Regions from separate parts of the Pseudomonas sp. NPDC078700 genome, predicted to be linked through region 1. Evidence: predicted binding sites of a transcription regulator. Region 1 holds the regulator's gene; the other holds the start of a gene.

Region 1 (10,097 bases):
AGGCTCCGGCTCTGTCGCCAAAGGAAAAAGCCAAACGCCAATTAGTGGCGCGCATGGGGGTTGACCCCGAGCATGGCTGGAAAGCTAAGTACGAGATCCTTCCGGGCAAAGAAAAAGTCGTTGATGAACTGCGACGCTTAGCCAAAGACGCTGACACCATCTATCTCGCAACCGACTTGGATCGCGAGGGGGAAGCCATTGCCTGGCACCTGCGCGAATCCATTGGTGGTGATGACAGCCGTTATAAGCGCGTGGTGTTCAACGAGATCACCAAGAAGGCCATTCAAGAGGCGTTCTCCAAGCCGGGCGAACTCGATATCAATCGGGTTAATGCGCAGCAGGCCCGACGGTTTCTCGACCGTGTAGTGGGTTACATGGTTTCGCCGCTGCTATGGGCCAAGATTGCCCGTGGCCTGTCTGCCGGTCGCGTGCAGTCGGTAGCGGTCAAATTGGTGGTTGAGCGCGAGAAAGAGATCCGCGCCTTCGTTCCAGAAGAGTATTGGGAAGTCCACGCTGATCTGGCCACCGGCAAAAAAGACACTGTGCGTTTTGAAGTTGCCCGTGAAAATGGCGCTGCATTCAAACCGCTCAACGAAACTCAGGCCATGGCTGCGCTGGAGACCCTCAAGTCGTCCAGCTACAGCGTCGCCAAGCGTGAAGACAAGCCGACCAGCAGCAAGCCTTCTGCGCCTTTTATCACCTCGACGTTGCAACAGGCTGCGAGCAATCGCCTGGGCTTTGGCGTGAAAAAGACCATGATGATGGCCCAGCGTCTGTATGAGGCCGGTTACATCACCTATATGCGTACCGACTCGACCAACCTGTCGGCTGACGCTGTGACCATGGTGCGCAGTTTTATCGAGGATGAATTCGGCAAAAAGTACCTGCCGGAAACACCGAACACCTACAGCAGCAAAGAGGGCGCACAGGAGGCTCACGAAGCGATTCGTCCTTCCGATGTCAACACCAAGCCAACTCAGCTCAGTGGTATGGAGCGCGATGCTGAGCGTCTCTACGACTTGATCTGGCGTCAGTTTGTGGCCTGCCAGATGCCGCCAGCACAATATTTGTCGACCACCGTGACGGTCGAGGCGTCGCAGTTCGAATTACGCGCCAAGGGCCGTATTCTCAAGTTTGATGGTTACACCCGTGCCTTGCCGCAAGTGAGCAAGCCTGGCGATGACGCTGTACTGCCTGAGATGAAGCAGGGCGAAGCGCTGAAGCTGGTCAAGCTCGACCCAAGCCAGCACTTCACCAAGCCGCCTGCGCGCTACTCCGAAGCCAGCCTGGTTAAAGAGATGGAAAAGCGTGGTATCGGTCGTCCATCGACATATGCCGCCATCATTTCGACCATTCAGGATCGCGGTTATGTGGCCTTGCATAACCGTCGTTTCTACTCGGAAAAGATGGGCGACATTGTCACTGAGCGTCTGTCTGAAAGTTTCTCCAATCTGATGGATTACGGCTTTACCGCCGGCATGGAAGAGAATCTCGATGACGTTGCACAGGGCGAGCGCGAGTGGAAGAACGTGCTCGACGAGTTCTACGGTGACTTCAAGAAAAAACTTGAAGTGGCCGCCGATGGCGACACTGGCATGCGTGCCAATACACCGACGCTGACGGATATCGCCTGCCGCGAATGTGGTCGCCCGATGATGATTCGCACGGCGTCTACTGGTGTTTTCCTGGGTTGCTCAGGTTATAGCCTGCCGCCCAAAGAACGCTGCAAGTCGACCATTAACCTGGTACCAGGTGATGAAATCGCGGCGGACGATGAAGGTGAGTCGGAGTCCCTGGTGCTGCTGGGTAAGCACCGTTGCAAGATTTGCGACACAGCGATGGATGCCTATTTGCTGGATGAAACGCGCAAGCTGCATATCTGCGGTAACAACCCGGATTGTGCGGGTTACGAGATTGAAACCGGGCAATACCGCATCAAGGGCTACGAAGGCCCGAGCCTTGAGTGCGATAAATGCGGCAGCGAGATGCAACTGAAGACCGGCCGATTTGGCAAGTTCTTTGGTTGCACCAATAGCGAGTGTAAGAACACCCGCAAATTGCTCCGCAGTGGTGAGCCGGCGCCACCGAAAATGGATGCGGTGAAAATGCCTGAACTGAAATGCGAAAAAGTTAATGACACCTATGTGCTGCGTGATGGTGCATCGGGTCTGTTCTTGGCCGCCAGTCAGTTTCCGAAGAATCGTGAAACCCGCGCACCGCTGGTGATCGAGATTCTGCCGCACAAAGATGAGATCGATCCGAAGTACGAATTCCTGTTTAGCGCGCCGCAGAAAGATCCCGAAGGCCGTCCGGCGGTTATTCGTTACAGCCGCAAAACCAAAGAGCAATATGTACAGACTGAGGTTGAAGGTAAACCCACAGGCTGGAAAGCATTCTTTGACGGCGGTAAGTGGAAGGTCGAAGACAAAAAACGTTGATTGCAGCCCTTGCGCAGGCCGCTGGCCTGCGCAAGCGGACGTTTAATCTTTCCACCAGAATTCACTGAGTCAACCGGCTCGGCCTACGTGAGGCCTTGATCAATGACCTGTTGAGGAGTGGTTGGCCATGGCTAACGAGTTGTACACCCGCACCAATCAAAAAATCTTTTACGCTGGCTTGTCGTTGGAGTCATGGCGTAAGGCTGAAGCGTCGCAGGCAATGAATGTGCAAGGCTTGATCCAGGCTGAGCGTGAGGCTGCGCTGTTTCACCTGTATGGCTCTGTGCTTGGCCTATGCCATGAGATTGCAGGCTACTATCGCTTGCCCAACAGCCAGTCGCCTCAGGTTGAGGTTTTGTTAGACCGGTCGATGCTGGAGTCCGCGCCAAGCCCGGAGTTCTCCGAGTTGGTTGAGCTTAAAGGCAATGCTGAAACCTGGTTGGCGCAATTGTTGGAGGCTTACAAGGCCCTGCACAAACCGCCCCAGATGCAGCAAAAAACCAAGGTTGATCCAACTACGCCTTTGATTGAGGCGATTAGCATTGATCAGCAGCCAGAGTTGCTTGAGCGTGAAACCTTAGAAGCTTGGCGCAAACAAATAACCGCTCTGGCGCGACGCTTTCGCGAGTCGCTGAGTGAGTGGTGAGCCATTATTGATCAGCGGGCTAGGGCGTGGCTCTAGTCGGCTGTTACAATGGGCGGCTAACGTGGAGACTCAAATCAATGCCTACTTCGTTTTTAGAAATCGTAGAACTACCTGATGGCCGTATCGCCTTGCGCCGCGCAGACGATGAGGAGGCGCTTGTAGTGCTGGATTTCTCCTCGGACGCGAAGTCATTCCTGCAAGGGCAGCATGTTGAAGTGGCCAAAGCCATGCTCAATGTAGGGGTGCAGATGGCCGGGCGCCTCGCCGAGAACGACTTTCAGCATGAAGGCGAAGCGCGGGTTCTTCATTAATCCTGCCTGCCTACGTCTAAGGCGACACTTACCCCGCGCCGCTCAATAGCTAGGGTTTGAATAGTGGACGGAAAAACGTCGTCCACCTTGCCGGTTCTGACAAGTCCGCGGGCCGGATGTAGCATCCATTGAGTCGATGGCGACTAATCGCAATAAGCCTTTCTTCAGTTCAGCCCAGGCTAATATTCAAGCTCTGTGCGCCACCTTCGCGAGCTGCATTTTCGAGGGTTTGACGTGCAGTGCGTTCAAGCGGGTGAAGCCAGCTAACTACCGTGTGGCTGCGGCCTAGCTTCAAGGCATCTTCTGCCAGTTGCAGTGCGCTTTGCTCGCCGCGAGGGTGCAGTAACAGGATGCGCTCACGGTTTAAGCCTGCGTCGCGCAGCCAGCTTTGAGTCAGGTTGCTCGGTGGGGCAATAAGTGTCAGCCAGCGCTCGTTGTCATTTTCGCTCAGTTCGCGAAGGATGGGTGCCAATAGCGTTAGGCAGTGTCTCGCGGCGCCTCGAAGCGACAATTCGCTGAATGCTTGGGGTTGATCCTGCCAAGCATCGTTGAGTGCTTCTTGCGGCAGTGCAGGAGCGCTGACAGCCATGAAAGCCTCGAACAGTGGAAGTTGTGTCTGATTGAGCGGTTGAGACAGCTGCATAAATACTCCGTTAGCGGCGAATTACACCGACACTTAAGCCTTCAATGACAAGTTCCTGCTCTTCGAGATTGACTTCGATTGGGGCAAACTCAGGGTTTTCGGCAATCAGCCAGACTTTACTGCCTTCGCGCTTAAAGCGTTTTACCGTGACTTCATCGTCAATGCGCGCCACTACTACCTGGCCATTGCGGACCTCGCGGGTGGTGTGCACGGCTAATAGATCGCCATCAAGTATGCCGATGTCCTTCATGCTCATGCCGCGCACACGCAACAAGTAATCCGCTTTGGGATGGAAGAACTCGGGGTTGATCCGGCAAGAGTCCTCGATATGCTGTTGCGCCAGAATCGGTTCGCCAGCGGCAACACGGCCAATAACAGGTAAGCCGTCCTCTTCTGCATTAGGCTCGAAGCCTGGAATACGAATCCCGCGCGATGCGCCGGGTGTCATCTCTATTGCGCCCTTGCGGGCAAGGGCTTTGAGATGCTCTTCAGCTGCGTTCGGAGACTTGAAGCCAAGCTTTTGCGCAATCTCCGCGCGAGTAGGCGGAAAGCCATTGCCTTCAAGGCATTGCTTGATGAAGTCAAGAATCTCGGCTTGGCGTGGCGTCAGCTTTATCATTGGGTCAGCTCTGTTTTTATATACAGTGACTGGGATTATATACAGTGAATCGTGCTTGGCAATCATCCATTTGCAATTGGTTTGATTTAATCGTGCTATTTTGTTCTGGCGCGGTGTTACTTAGCTGGTTTGGTGAGCGTCTTGTTTTATTAATGGGCCAGCATCAAAGTCTGCGGTAAAAGACGGCATCGCAATGCTTGACAATGCATAGAGCCGAAACGTATGTTTCAAACAAGTGTTTGTCAGGTGATAGCTAATGGCTCAGTCGGAAACTGTTGAACGCATTCTGGATGCTGCAGAGCAACTGTTTGCCGAGAAAGGTTTCGCAGAAACCTCTCTGCGTTTGATTACCAGCAAGGCTGGGGTCAATCTCGCAGCTGTGAACTATCATTTCGGCTCGAAAAAAGCCCTGATCCAAGCTGTTTTCTCGCGTTTTTTGGGGCCTTTCTGTGCCAGCCTTGAACGTGAACTGGACCGCCGTCAGGCCAAGCCAGACACTGCGATGTCGCTTGAAGAACTCCTTGAGTTATTGGTCGAGCATGCTCTTGCGGTTAAACCCCGTAGTGGCAATGACTTGTCAATTTTCATGCGTTTGCTTGGCTTGGCTTTCAGTCAAAGCCAAGGGCACTTGCGTAAGTACCTAGAAGAGGTCTACGGCAAGGTGTTTCGCCGCTACATGATGCTGGTTCATGAAGCTGCTCCGCGTATTCCACCCCTTGAGTTATTTTGGCGTGTGCACTTTATGCTGGGCGCCGCTGCATTCAGCATGTCGGGTATCAAGGCATTGCGCGCTATGTCTGAGACTGATTTCGGGGTGAATACTTCGATTGAACAAGTGATGCGCTTGATGGTGCCTTTCTTGGCGGCCGGTATGCGCTCCGAGTCAGGTGTGAGTGATCCAGCTTTAGCGGCTGCGAAATTGCGCCCGCGGGTTAAAAGTCAGCCGCTTGCCGCCAAGGTTTAACGCACAATGGGTGGGCGTTTGAGGGTTGATCCGCTAAGCTAGCCGCCATGGCTACTCTCGATTTATTACATATCTCCATTGCCGATCAGTGCCTCTATGGTTTTGCTGATAATCGGCTGTTGCTGCGCCTGCCAGTTTCCACGGCGCTCAATGGTGTGGGCGAGCAGAATGGCTCTGGCTGCACCCCCCGAGGCCGGCATCTGGTGCGGGGGAAGATTGGCGCTGGCTTGCCCCTCGGTGCTGTGCTGCGTGGACGGCGCTGGACGGGTGAAGTCTGGTCAGCTGAACTGGCCGAAGCCGCACCGGGACGCGACTGGATTTTGTCTCGGATTCTCTGGCTTAGCGGGTGTGAGCCTGGGCGCAACCGCTTGGGAAATGTTGATACCTTCCGCCGCTATGTTTATCTGCATGGCACGCCAGACACTGAGCCCATGGGCGTAGCGCTTTCCCATGGCTGCGTGCGCATGCGCAACTCGGATGTGCTGCAACTGTTCGAACAGGTACCGGTCAACTGTGCGGTGATGATTGACGAAGCGCCGTGTCCTGACTGGGCCGCTCTACCTCTTGATTAAGGATTTCTTGTGAGTTCATCTTTGCAAGGCTCGTTGATGCTCGACATTGACGGCACTTGGCTAACGGCTGAAGACCGACAAATTTTGCGTCAACCTGAAGTTGGCGGTTTGATTCTGTTTGCGCGCAACATTGAAGACCCGCGCCAAGTCCGTGAATTGAGCACAGCTATTCGGCAAATTCGTCCGGACTTATTGCTCGCTGTTGACCAGGAGGGCGGTCGGGTTCAGCGTCTGCGCCAAGGCTTTGTCCGCCTACCTGCCATGCGTGCATTGGCCGACAATCCCAACGCTGAACAGTTGGCTGAACATTGCGGCTGGATTATGGCCATTGAGGTCTTGGCGGTCGGCTTGGACCTAAGTTTTGCACCGGTGCTGGATCTTGATCACCAGCGCAGCGCAGTGGTTGGCAGTCGTTCGTTTGAGGGTGATGCTCAACGCGCGACGCAATTGGCGGGCGCATTTATTCGCGGCATGAATCAAGCTGGCATGGCGGCAACAGGTAAGCATTTCCCCGGTCATGGGTGGGCGGAGGCCGACTCCCATGTTGCGATTCCGGTCGATGAGCGCAGCCTCGAGCAGATCCGGGCGCAAGACATGCAGCCGTTTGCCCGGTTGGGTAATCAGTTGGCTGCGGTGATGCCGGCGCACGTAATTTATTCGCAAGTTGATGATCAGCCTGCCGGGTTCTCGCGGCGTTGGCTGCAAGACATCCTGCGCGGCGAGCTGGGCTTCAAAGGTGTGATTTTCAGTGACGACCTGTCCATGGCAGGCGCTCATGTGGTGGGGGATGCGGCGTGCCGGATAGAAGCCGCCTTGAGCGCCGGTTGTGACATGGGGTTGGTGTGCAATGACAGGGCTGCGGCTGAACTGGCGCTGAGTGCTGCGCAGCGCCTGGCGGTGGTGGCCCCGGATGGTTTGGCGCGAATGCGTCGTCAAGCTTTTCCCGGCATTGAATATCGCCAGAGCCCGCGTTGGCTTGAAGCAACACGCGCCTTGCGCGCAGCTCAGTTGATTGAATAGGAATAAGCATGACTGTCTACGCAATTATCGGCGGCACCGGCCTGACGCAACTCGAAGGCCTGACGATCACCGCTGCGCTCAATATCGACACCCCGTTTGGCGCACCATCAGCAGCAGTCCTGCGCGGTGAGTACGCTGGCCGTGAAGTGCTGTTTTTAGCGCGTCATGGTCACCCGCATCGTATTCCTCCACATCAGGTTAACTACCGCGCCAATCTATGGGCGTTGAAGGAGGCGGGTGCGCAGGCCATTCTTGCGGTCAACGCGGTGGGTGGTATCCATATGGCCATGGGCACCGGCCATTTCTGCGTGCCGCATCAGGTGATTGATTACACCAGTGGGCGTGAACACACCTATTTTGCGGGTGAGTTGGATCATGTCACCCATGTTGATTTCAGCCATCCCTACGACGAGGCGTTGCGTGACAAGTTTTGCGCTGCGTTAATGGCTGAGCACTGTGAGTTCAGTAGTCATGGTGTTTATGGTGCCACTCAAGGGCCGCGCCTTGAAACTGTGGCTGAGATTGCCCGTATGGAGCGTGATGGCTGCGATATTGTCGGTATGACCGGCATGCCTGAAGCCGTGTTGGCTCGAGAGTTGGATCTGCCTTACGCCTGCTTGTCGTTGGTGGTTAACCCCGCGGCTGGCAAGAGCAATGAGCTGATTACCATGGCGCAAATCGAGCAGGCACTCGTTGATGGCATGGACAAGGTCAAGGCGGTATTGGCGCGTGTGCTGAGCGACTGACTCCGGGCAGTAATGGTGGCTGAAAACAGCGTCAGCCACCCAGCGGCGGATAAAAAGCCTTATCCGCTCATCTGTTCAGGTTTATTGCGGGCGAACCCGAATCAGCATGCCCAGATTGCTATGGTCGATATAGTTGAGCTTGCGAATTTGCAGGCTGCTCGATTGTTGCAAGCGCTCACTGCGTGCCACCAGACCGCCGGGCTCAAACTGGTTGATCCACAAATCCACTTTGGCTTCCAGCGAGCGGTCTTGCTTGAGGCTCAGGGTGCCTTCAATTGGCATATGCCCTAAGCGCTCATCACCGGTACCAAGTGCCACGGTTTCGTCACTCGCTTGTGTCCAGGCCTTGTGCAGCAATACCTGATAGTCACCGCCATCATTGAGTTTTTCAGCTTCATCATTTAAGGCTGTCGCATGCTCTTGGCTGGTGTCAATCAAGCGTGCACCCTTTCTCCAGTCATCCGGTGCTCGCTTGCCGGAAATCAGGGTTTCGCCGGGCTGGCGGAATACAATGAGTTCAATTTGATAGTTGTCGGCGGCCACTGCCGTCTGGCTTAAGACGCTTATCGCCAGTAAAGGCAGCAGGGCAAGGCTGCGAAGTGCACGCATATTCACTATTGGTCCTTCAAGATGAGGGTGTCAGGCGCTCAAACAGCGCTTCAAGTATGTTGAATCGTTCTTCTGGCCGTTCCATCGGGACTTGGAATTTGAACAGCGTAGCGCCTTCGAACTTATAACGGTTGGGCTGGCCCTGAATTAATTTGATCAAAGTCAGTGGGTCAACGCAGGTGTCTGCAGCAAACTCGATGCGGCCGCCTTGTGGGCCAGCGTCGACCTTTTTAATGCCCAGGGTTTCAGCTTGCAGCTTGAGTAAGGTGAGGCGCACCAGATTTTTGGTCGGCTCAGGGAGCAGTCCAAAACGGTCGATCATTTCCACCTGCAATTCCTTCAAGCCATCTTCATCAGCCGCAGAGGCAATGCGTTTATACAGAATCAGACGAGCATGCACATCGGGCAGGTAGTCGTCGGGAATCAGCGCAGCGACGCGCAGGTTGATTTCCGGGCCACCACCTAAGGGTTGCTCAAGGTTGGGTTGTTCGCCCTTACGGATGGCTTTGACTGCGCGTTCGAGCATTTCCATGTACAGGGTGAAGCCGACCGCCTGAATTTGCCCGCTCTGGCCGTCGCCAAGCAACTCGCCTGCACCACGGATTTCAAGGTCGTGGGTGGCAAGCACAAAGCCCGCTCCAAGGTCTTGCGCGTTGGCAATGGCTTCAAGGCGTTTCTGTGCGTCGTCGCTGAGTTGCTTGCGCGGTGGCGTCAACAGATAAGCATAGGCTTGGTGGTGGCTGCGACCAACCCGGCCGCGCAATTGGTGCAGTTGGGCCAGGCCGAACTTGTCAGCGCGCTCGATGATGATAGTGTTGGCGCTCGGCACGTCAATACCGGTTTCGATGATGGTCGAGGCGATCAGCACGTTGAAGCGCTTGTGGTAGAAATCACCCATTACCTGTTCGAGTTCGCGTTCGCGCATCTGCCCGTGGCCGATACCGATGCGGGCTTCTGGCACCAGTTCAGCAAGGTCAGCCGCGCATTTTTCGATGGTTTTAACATCGTTATGCAGGTAATACACCTGGCCACCGCGCAAAAGCTCACGCAGCAATGCCTCTTTGATCACGGTGTTTTGCTGTTCCATGACGAAGGTGCGTACCGACAAGCGCCGTGCGGGCGGTGTGGCAATAATCGACAGGTCGCGCATGCCCGCAACGGCCATGTTCAGCGTGCGCGGGATTGGGGTGGCGGTGAGGGTGAGGATATCGACTTCGCTGCGCAGCGCTTTGAGCTGTTCTTTCTGGCGCACGCCAAAACGGTGCTCTTCGTCGATGATGACCAAGCCCAGGTTGTTAAAGGTGACGTCGTCCTGCAGCAGCTTGTGGGTGCCGATGACGATATCGACTTTGCCCGCGGCGAGCTGCTGCATGGCCTCGCTGACTTCTTTAGCGCTTTTGAAGCGGCTCATGACCTCGACTTTTACCGGCCAGTCGGCGAAGCGGTCGCGAAAGCTGTTGTAATGCTGCTGGGCCAGCAGGGTCGTTGGCACCAGGATCGCCACTTGTTTGCCGCCGTGTACCGCGATG
Region 2 (10,097 bases), on a different contig from region 1:
GCGTCTGAGCCTACCGTACGGCACGACCATGCGTCAGGCGGTTGAGCAATCGGGTATGCAGGCCCATTTCCCCGGTCTGGATTTAGCTAACAGTCCGCTGGGCATATTTGGCAAGGCTGTGGCCAAGCCGCAAGAGCGCGTGCTTGAGGATGGCGAGCGAGTCGAAATTTATCGCCCCCTGATCGCCGATCCTAAAGAAGTGCGCAAGCAGCGCGCCGCCAAAGCGGCTAAAGCCAGAGAATCGTAAGGTGTGGCACGCGCAGCCTTGTCCGTCGTTGATCAAGCTGTGTGATGCTCAATCCAGCGCACTTAAGTCGAGTGTTGCGAAGGGCTGCTGGTGGATGGAAAAAGCGCCATCCACCCTGCGCGGCAAGTGGCGACGTCCACCCGGATGCAAAAAAACCGGTTTTCACCGGTTTTTTTGTGCCTGAGAGCTGGATCCCCTTATTCGGTTTCCAGCGGCTCAGGTGTTGGTACAGCTGCAGGTTCTGCGCTGTCGACGTCGTTCTGGATTTGCTCCAGAAGTGAGCCCGGAGCTGGCGGCTCTTCATCAACTTTCGGCGTATCGACCTTCGGCTGCTCTTGGTTGTCGTCAGTCGGCGTGACAGTCGTCGCTGGGTCGTCGCCCATGATTTCCTGGTCACGGCTAACGCCCGGCTTAAAGTCGCCGGCTAGCCCTGTAAGCTGGTCATTGTCGTTAAACACCAGACTTACGCGCTCTTGCAAGCGCTGACGACCACCTGGCTGCATGCTGTACAGATAATCCCAGCGATTTGCATGGAATGTATCGGTGATCAGCGGGTTACCCATAATAAACCGCACTTGTTTGCGGGTCATTCCTGGGCGCAACTGGTCTATCATGTCTTGTGTAACGACATTGCCCTGTTGAATGTCGATTTTATAAACCCCGGGGAATGAACAACCGGCGAGTGCGATGAGCCCCGTAAAGGTGAGGCTGGTCAGCAGGAGCTTGGTTTTTTGCATCGGTGCGTGACTTCCACTATCTTGGCTGGGCAACGTAAACCCCGATCATACCCGTATTAAGGGAAGCTGCGAAACCGCTTCCTCGAGAAAGCAGACCATGGTTGAAAATAACGAACTACGCAAGGCTGGCCTGAAAGTAACCCTACCACGGGTTAAAATCCTGCAAATGCTGGACTCTGCAGGCCAACGCCACATGAGTGCAGAAGATGTTTACAAGTCTCTAATGGAGGCGGGTGAAGACGTCGGTTTGGCCACTGTTTACCGGGTATTGACGCAATTTGAGGCCGCTGGCCTGGTTGTTCGTCATAACTTTGATGGCGGCCATGCAGTGTTTGAACTGGCTGACGGCGGCCACCACGACCATATGGTCTGTGTGGACACCGGTGAAGTGATTGAATTTTTCGATACTGAGATCGAAAAGCGTCAAAAAGAAATTGTAAATGAACATGGCTTTGAGCTCGTAGACCATAATTTGGTGCTTTACGTGCGCAAAAAACGCTAAGGGGGCTTGGTTTCCCTGCACGTTGCGCGGCATGCTCGGGCTCGTGATTAAAATGGCGACCTATTATTGGTCGCCTTTTTTATGCCCGCTCTTGGCTGAGAATGTTCAAGCTTGGGCGCTGCTAACCATTTGTCGGGCATGGGCGATGGACTCATCGGTTAAGTCAACGCCACCCAACATTCGTGCAATTTCCTCAACCCGTTGTTCGTTGCTGAGTTTGCTGACCGCCGTACGTGTGGCGTCACTGCCCCGTGCTTTGTGTACGAACAGGTGCTGATGGCCCTGCGCGGCCACTTGTGGCAGGTGAGTGACTGTTAACACTTGGCCGCGGCTACCCAGGCGGCGAAGCAACTGGCCTACGACTTCAGCTGTTGGCCCGCCGATACCTACGTCAACTTCGTCGAACACTAGCGTTGGTACGCGAGAGGTCTGTGCGGTAATCACTTGAATGGCCAGGCTGATGCGCGACAACTCACCGCCCGATGCAACTTTAGCCAGTGCTTTGAGCGGCTGCCCAGGGTTGGCGCTGACCAGAAACTCGACCTGTTCCATGCCATTTGGATGGGGTTCGGCACTGCTGCTGGCCAGCAGTTTGATGCTGAAGCGTCCGCCCGGCATGCCTAAGGTTTGCATTTCCTTCTCTACCGCTTTGCCAAGCTTTGCCGAGGCTTTGTCACGCAGGCGGCTTAGCTCGGCAGCTTTTTCCTGATAGTGTCGCTCGTAGGCGCTGAGTTCTTCAGTGAGGCGCTCAGCCGCTTGGTCGTCAGCGTTCAGGCTTTCGAGCTCATCAAACAACTGTTGCTGCATGTGCGGTAGCTGGTCGGGCTGGATGCGGTGCTTGCGCGCTAAGGTGTAGATGGCATCAAGGCGTTCTTCGAGGGTTTGCAGGCGCTCGGGGTCAGCATCAAAGTGATCGATAAAGCGATTGAGTTCGCCGACAGCTTCTTCAACTTGAATTTGCGCGTTGGCGAGCATATTACTGGCTTCGGTTAATGCCCCTGGCTGACCTTGAAAGCTGCTCAGGCGGTTGAGACTACCGGTCAGCGCGGACAACACGTTACCAGCATCGCTTTCGCTGCACAGCTCCAATACCTGACGGCACGCACCGAGCAAGCTCTCGGCATTGGTCAGGTTTTTGTGTTCTTGCTCAAGTTGTTCCAGTTCGTTATCGACCAACGCCAGGTTATCCAGCTCTTCAAGCTGGTAGCTGAGTAATTGATGGCGCGAGCGTTGTTCGTCGCCGATGCTGGAAACACGTTCCAGCTCGTTCTTGGTTTGTTTCCAGCGTTGTGCTGCAAGTGATACCTGGCGGGCAAGCTCTTGACTGCCGGCAAACTCATCGAGCAGACGCCGATGGGTTTCGGCCTTGAGCAGTGACTGGTGCTCGTGCTGGCTATGGATATCAATCAACAGCTCGCCCAGGGCTTTCAAGTCGGCTTGCGGGCAGGGTGATCCGTTGATGTAGCCACGCGAGCGGCCTTCGGCGGTGATCACTCGACGCAGAATGCAAGGGCCGTCATTGTCCAGATCACGCTCCGTTAGCCAGGTGCGCGCCTCGGGAATGTCATCAAGGTCAAAGCTGGCGAGGATGTCGGCTTTGTCGGCACCGCGACGCACCACGCCGCTGTCTGCGCGATCACCCAGGGTCAGGCCAAGGGCATCGAGCATGATCGATTTACCTGCGCCGGTCTCGCCGCTGATTACGCTCATGCCGCGCTCCAGCTCTAGATCGAGATGCTCAACGATTGCGTAATTGTGTACGGACAGGTGCACCAGCATGGCGAGGTCTCCGAAGTGTTCGACATGGTTATTTATACAGTAGTTTTTTCGCTGCTGGCAATATCCTTCTGTGGGCTGTGTGTCATCTTGCGTATTTGCCGCTGCTTTACCCTTGAAGCAGTAAAAACCGCCCCCATATACCTGTGCAGAAGCGTGGATTAAGACTCACGCCAGTTATTTAGAGGAGAGATGAGGCATGGCTGACGAACAGACCCTGGATTCGCAGATTCCCGAGGCAGACGCAGCAGTAGAAGCGACGCCGGGTGATGAACTGGCTGCTCGCGTGCAAACGCTTGAAGAGCAGTTGGCTGCTGCGCAGGATCAATCGCTGCGCATGGCTGCTGATCTGCAAAACGTTCGCCGTCGCGCAGATCAAGATGTAGAAAAGGCGCACAAGTTTGCCTTGGAGAAATTTGCCAACGACCTGTTGCCGGTTGTCGACAGTCTGGAGCGCGGCCTTGAGCTGTCGAGCCCAGATGATGAGGCGATCAAGGCAGTGCGTGAAGGCATGGAACTAACCCTGAAGTTGTTCCGCGACACCTTGGCGCGCCACCAGCTTGAAGCGGTCGACCCACATGGCCAACCCTTTAACCCTGAATTGCATCAGGCAATGGCCATGCAGGAAAGCGCAACGCTGGAGCCAAACAGCGTGATTCAGGTGTTCCAGAAGGGTTACCAGTTACACGGCCGCTTGTTGCGTCCGGCAATGGTTGTTGTGAGCAAGGCACCTGCCGCGCCGACACCATCAATTGATGAAAAGGCTTGAAATTAATTTTTCAGACCCCATTAAACAGTCAAGCGATTTAGTGCTACCGCAGCGGGTTCAGAGCCAGCGCGGAATTATCAAAGTTTCGGGAGAGTAATCATGGGTAAAATTATCGGTATTGACCTGGGGACAACCAACTCCTGCGTCTCCGTTCTTGAAAACGGCAAAGCTAAAGTTATTGAAAACGCCGAAGGCGCGCGCACCACTCCGTCGATCATCGCTTATGCAAACGATGGCGAAATCCTGGTGGGCCAGTCGGCTAAGCGTCAAGCAGTGACCAATCCGCACAACACCCTGTACGCGGTGAAGCGTTTGATCGGTCGTCGTTTTGACGAAGAAGTTGTGCAGAAAGACATCCAGATGGTGCCGTACAAAATTGTCAAAGCTGACAATGCGGACGCTTGGGTACAAGTAAACGACCAGAAAATGGCTCCGCCACAGATCTCGGCTGAAATCTTGAAAAAGATGAAGAAAACCGCCGAAGACTACCTGGGCGAAGCGGTGACTGAGGCGGTAATTACCGTTCCGGCTTACTTCAACGACAGCCAGCGTCAAGCAACCAAAGACGCCGGCCGCATCGCGGGTCTGGACGTTAAGCGCATCATCAACGAACCAACCGCAGCCGCATTGGCATACGGTATGGACAAGGCCAAGGGCGACCACACTGTCATCGTTTATGACTTGGGTGGCGGTACCTTCGACGTTTCGGTGATTGAAATTGCCGAAGTTGATGGCGAGCACCAGTTCGAAGTGTTGGCGACCAACGGTGACACCTTCCTCGGTGGTGAGGACTTTGACATCCGCTTGATCGACTACCTCGTCGACGAGTTCAAGAAAGAAAGCGGCATGAACCTTAAGGGTGACCCGCTGGCCATGCAGCGTCTGAAAGAAGCTGCTGAAAAAGCTAAAATCGAGCTGTCTTCAAGCCAGCAGACTGACGTTAACCTGCCGTACATCACTGCAGATGCGTCCGGTCCTAAGCACTTGAACGTGAAAATTTCGCGCTCCAAGCTTGAGTCGCTGGTAGAAGATCTGGTTCAGCGCACTATCGAGCCTTGCCGCATCGCGTTGAAAGACGCCGGTGTAGACGTGGGCGCGATCAACGACGTAATTCTGGTCGGTGGCCAGACACGTATGCCGTTGGTACAGAAGTTGGTCACTGACTTCTTCGGTAAAGAAGCGCGTAAAGATGTTAACCCGGACGAAGCTGTTGCCATGGGCGCGGCCATTCAGGGTGCGGTTCTGGCTGGCGACGTCAAAGACGTGCTGCTGCTCGACGTATCGCCTCTGACCTTGGGTATCGAAACCATGGGCGGCGTGATGACTGCGCTGATCGAGAAAAACACCACGATTCCGACTAAGAAATCGCAAGTGTTCTCGACTGCCGATGACAACCAGGGCGCTGTGACCATTCACGTGCTGCAGGGCGAGCGTAAGCAAGCTTCGCAGAACAAGTCGCTGGGCAAGTTCGATCTGGCCGAGATTCCACCTGCTCCACGTGGCGTGCCGCAGATCGAAGTGACCTTCGACATTGATGCCAACGGTATCCTGCACGTAGGCGCTAAAGACAAGGCGACGGGTAAAACTCAGTCGATCGTGATCAAGGCTAACTCGGGTCTGTCCGAGGAAGAAATCGAACAAATGGTGCGTGACGCCGAAGCTAACGCTGACGAAGATCGCAAGTTCGAAGAGATGGCAACTGCACGTAACCAGGGCGACCAACTGGTACATGCCAGCCGCAAAATGCTCACCGAAGCTGGCGACAAAGCCACTGAGGAAGAGAAAGCGGCCATCGAGAAAGCCATTGGTGACCTCGAAGTTGCAGTCAAAGGCGACAGCAAAGAAGAGATCGACGCTAAAGTGGCGGCACTCTCGGAAGCCACTGCACCTCTGGCGCAGAAAATGTACGCCGAGCAGCCACAGCCGGGTGCTGAAGCCCAGCCAGAAGGCAACGATCAAGGCTCTGCTGATGACGTTGTAGATGCTGAGTTTGAAGAAGTTAAAGACAACAAGTAAGCGAACGCTTGCTCGGTGCATCCCTGATGCACCAAGGCTCCAGCCGGTTGTGGCGTGAGTCACAACCTGTATGATTCGCCGCGCGGGAGCTTGCTCCCGCGTTGGCGTGTCTGGAGGGAATGATTTGCAAGGCGTTAATCAGAGACGCAGGTGCGATAGCTTTTTAACGATTTGTTTGAGGTATTGAGGATTTATGTCTAAACGTGACTATTACGAGGTGCTCGGTGTTGAGCGCGGCGCCAGCGAAGCTGAGCTGAAAAAAGCTTACCGACGCCTGGCGATGAAGCATCACCCGGACCGTAATCCTGACGATAAAGTCTCGGAAGATAAGTTCAAGGAAGCCAACGAGGCTTACGAAGTGCTGTCTGATTCGAGCAAGCGTGCCGCTTATGACCAGTACGGTCATGCAGGCGTTGACCCGTCAATGGGGGGCGCTGGCGCAGGTGGTGCGGGCTTCGGTGGGGCGAACTTCTCCGATATTTTCGGTGATGTGTTCAGTGATTTCTTCGGTGGCGCTGCAGGTGCTGGCGGCCGTGGTCGTGGTGGTGCGCAGCGCGGCAGCGACTTGCGTTACACCCTTGAGCTGGACTTGGAAGAGGCCGTGCGTGGCACGACCGTGACCATTCGCGTGCCGACCTTGGCTAACTGCAAGACGTGCGATGGTTCCGGTGCCAAGAAAGGCACTACGCCTGTGACCTGTACGACCTGTGGTGGTATTGGTCAGGTGCGTATGCAGCAGGGCTTCTTCTCGGTGCAACAGACCTGCCCGCGTTGCCATGGCAGTGGCAAGATGATCACTGATCCGTGTGGCTCTTGCCATGGTCAGGGGCGTGTTGAAGAGCACAAAACCCTGTCGGTTAAAGTCCCGGCGGGTGTTGATACCGGTGACCGTATCCGTCTTTCCGGTGAAGGCGAAGCCGGTGCCATGGGTGGTCCGGCAGGCGATCTGTATGTGGTTGTGAATGTCCGCGAGCACGCAATCTTCCAGCGCGACGGCAAGCACCTGTACTGTGAGGTGCCAATCAGCTTTGCCGATGCGGCGCTGGGTGGTGAATTGGAAGTGCCGACCCTGGATGGTCGGGTCAAACTGAAGATCCCGGAAGGCACGCAAACCGGTAAGTTGTTCCGTCTGCGTGGCAAGGGTGTTGCACCTGTGCGTGGCGGTGGTGCTGGCGATTTGATGTGCCGTGTGGCTGTCGAAACCCCGGTCAAGCTTGATCGTCGTCAGCGTGAATTGCTTGAAGAGTTTCGCAAGTCGATCGAAGGTGACAGTTCTCACTCACCGAAAGCCAGTGGCTGGTTTGAAGGTGTGAAACGCTTTTTCGGCGACCTGTAACGGTTACAGAAGTAGTACGCTGAGTAACTTCCTAAGGAGCCTTTGAAAAATGTAGCGAGCGACGGGAGTGCAAGGCGAGAAGGTGCGAGAAAGCGGAGTTTACTGCAGTAAATGAGCATTTTAAGCAGCTTTTCAACACGGCAATACCTAGCGCAGTAGTTTTTCAGGGGTTCCTAAAGGCCGGGTGGCGTGGTCATCCGGCCTTTGTGTTTTCAGATTGGAGTAGATTGATATGCAACGTATTGCCGTGATGGGCGCCGCTGGGCGTATGGGTAAAACCCTGATTGAGGCCGTCCAGCAGGCTGAAGGCGCGAGCTTGAGTGCGGCGGTTGATCGTCCGGATAGCAGTCTAGTGGGTGCTGATGCTGGTGAGTTGATTGCCGTTGGCAAGATCGGCGTTGCGCTGTCAGGCGACCTGAATGCTGTGCTTGATGATTTTGATGTGCTGATCGATTTCACCCATCCAACGGTCACCCTGAAAAACCTTGAGATCTGCCGCAGCGCTGGCAAGGCGATGATCATCGGTACTACGGGGTTTAGCGTTGAAGAAAAGCAGTTGCTTAACGAGGCGGGCAAGCAAATCCCTATCGTCTTTGCAGCCAACTTCAGTGTCGGGGTTAATCTTTGCCTGAAATTGCTCGACACTGCTGCACGTGTGTTGGGTGATGAAGTTGATATCGAAATCATTGAAGCGCACCACCGGCACAAGGTTGACGCGCCGTCTGGAACTGCCGTGCGCATGGGTGAAGTGGTTGCCAAGGCGCTTGGGCGTGATCTGGAAAAGGTCGCGGTCTATGGGCGTGAAGGTCAGACCGGTGCTCGCGAACGTGAAACTATCGGCTTTGCCACGGTCCGCGCCGGTGATGTGGTGGGTGATCACACGGTACTGTTCGCCGCAGAAGGCGAGCGGGTTGAGATTACTCATAAGGCGTCCAGCCGCATGACCTTTGCCAAGGGCGCCGTTCGCGCGGCTTTGTGGCTCAAGGACAAGCCGGCAAAGCTCTATGATATGCAGGATGTTCTGGAGCTGAATTGAGGCACTCGATCAGCGGTGTGTAATCGATGAATTTTTAGCGTAAGTTGGGTGGACCAAAAAGCCACTTTCCTGTAAGCTTTCTGCTTTAGTGTGCCCACTAAAAGTTACGCAGAATGAATTCATAAAAAAAGCGGGATGACGGTTCACACGTCATCCCGCTTTTTTACAATCTGCGTTTGCTTCAAGCTTTGATCTTCGGAGGTTTTCTTGAGTAAGCCAGCCCCTAAAGCTGCCATTTTAGCCCTTGCTGATGGCAGCATTTTTCGTGGCGAGGCCATCGGTGCCGATGGCCATACAATCGGTGAGGTGGTTTTTAACACCGCCATGACCGGCTATCAGGAAATCCTTACCGATCCTTCCTATGCCCAGCAAATCGTTACCCTGACTTATCCGCATATCGGCAACACCGGCACCACGCCGGAAGATGCTGAGTCGAATCGTGTTTGGGCTGCGGGTTTGATTATTCGTGATCTGCCGCTGATCGCCAGTAACTGGCGCAACAAGCAGTCGCTGCCTGATTACCTGAAAGAAAATGGCACTGTTGCCATTGCCAATATCGATACCCGCCGCCTGACGCGCATTTTGCGTGAGAAAGGCTCGCAAAATGGCTGCATCTTGGTTGGCGATGATGCCACCGAAGAAAAAGCGTTGGAGCTGGCGCGCAGCTTCCCGGGCCTCAAAGGCATGGACCTGGCCAAAGTCGTCAGCTGCACTGAGCAGTACGAGTGGCGCTCGACGGTTTGGGATCTGAAGACCGACAGTCACGCCGAAGTGCCTGATAGTGAGCTGCCTTACCACGTGGTCGCTTTTGACTACGGCGTTAAGCTAAACATCCTGCGTATGTTGGTTGCTCGCGGTTGCCGCCTGACTGTGGTGCCGGCACAAACCCCGGCCAGCGAAGTCTTGGCGATGAATCCTGATGGCGTGTTCTTGTCCAACGGCCCGGGTGATCCTGAGCCTTGCGACTACGCCATTGCCGCTATTAAAGAGGTGCTGGAAACTGAAATTCCAGTTTTCGGCATCTGCCTTGGTCACCAGCTCCTGGCGCTGGCCTCGGGTGCCAAGACCGTGAAGATGGGCCATGGCCATCACGGTGCCAATCACCCGGTTCAAGACCTCGACACCGGTGTAGTGATGATCACCAGCCAGAACCACGGTTTTGCTGTGGATGAGGCAACACTGCCAGGCAATGTTCGGGCGATTCACAAGTCGTTGTTTGATGGCACTTTGCAGGGTATCGAGCGTACCGACAAAGTCGCGTTCAGCTTCCAGGGTCACCCTGAAGCGAGCCCGGGTCCAAACGACGTTGCGCCTTTGTTTGATCGCTTCATCGAAGCCATGGCCAAGCGCCGCTAAGCCTGCTGACTGTGACCAACGGATTCGAGTGAGTAAAAATGCCAAAACGTAATGATATAAAAAGCATCCTGATCCTCGGCGCTGGCCCGATTGTTATCGGCCAGGCCTGTGAGTTTGATTATTCCGGTGCTCAAGCCTGTAAAGCGCTTAAAGAAGAGGGTTTCCGGGTCATTCTGGTGAACTCCAACCCAGCCACCATCATGACCGACCCGTCGATGGCTGACGCCACCTACATCGAGCCGATCAAGTGGTCGACTGTGGCCAAGATCATTGAGAAAGAGCGTCCGGATGCACTGCTGCCAACCATGGGCGGCCAGACTGC

The links. The regulator LexA, encoded in region 1, represses DNA repair genes until DNA is damaged. The targets are predictions, from matches to a motif close to CTGTNTNNNNANACAG.
Region 2: recN (DNA repair protein RecN) is a predicted target of LexA. The motif match lies at 3,290-3,305, and genes of this name have one in related genera.

What each region holds. Positions count from the first base shown of each region.
Region 1 is NZ_JBITUI010000001.1:349,459-359,555, reverse strand. It holds gene topA (type I DNA topoisomerase) at 1-2,438, shown strand, start outside; gene ACIGCM_RS01705 (DUF6586 family protein) at 2,566-3,084, shown strand; gene ACIGCM_RS01700 (hypothetical protein) at 3,162-3,395, shown strand; gene sulA (SOS-induced cell division inhibitor SulA) at 3,565-4,038, opposite strand; gene lexA (transcriptional repressor LexA) at 4,049-4,657, opposite strand; gene ACIGCM_RS01685 (TetR family transcriptional regulator) at 4,914-5,621, shown strand; gene ACIGCM_RS01680 (L,D-transpeptidase family protein) at 5,669-6,193, shown strand; gene nagZ (beta-N-acetylhexosaminidase) at 6,215-7,213, shown strand; gene ACIGCM_RS01670 (S-methyl-5'-thioinosine phosphorylase) at 7,222-7,959, shown strand; gene ACIGCM_RS01665 (CsiV family protein) at 8,041-8,568, opposite strand; gene mfd (transcription-repair coupling factor) at 8,585-10,097, opposite strand, start outside.
Region 2 is NZ_JBITUI010000002.1:896,067-906,163, forward strand. It holds gene ACIGCM_RS09910 (RnfH family protein) at 1-247, shown strand, start outside; gene ACIGCM_RS09915 (outer membrane protein assembly factor BamE) at 445-984, opposite strand; gene fur (ferric iron uptake transcriptional regulator) at 1,082-1,486, shown strand; gene recN (DNA repair protein RecN) at 1,592-3,265, opposite strand; gene grpE (nucleotide exchange factor GrpE) at 3,462-4,031, shown strand; gene dnaK (molecular chaperone DnaK) at 4,131-6,047, shown strand; gene dnaJ (molecular chaperone DnaJ) at 6,241-7,383, shown strand; gene dapB (4-hydroxy-tetrahydrodipicolinate reductase) at 7,616-8,419, shown strand; gene carA (glutamine-hydrolyzing carbamoyl-phosphate synthase small subunit) at 8,627-9,775, shown strand; gene carB (carbamoyl-phosphate synthase large subunit) at 9,814-10,097, shown strand, end outside.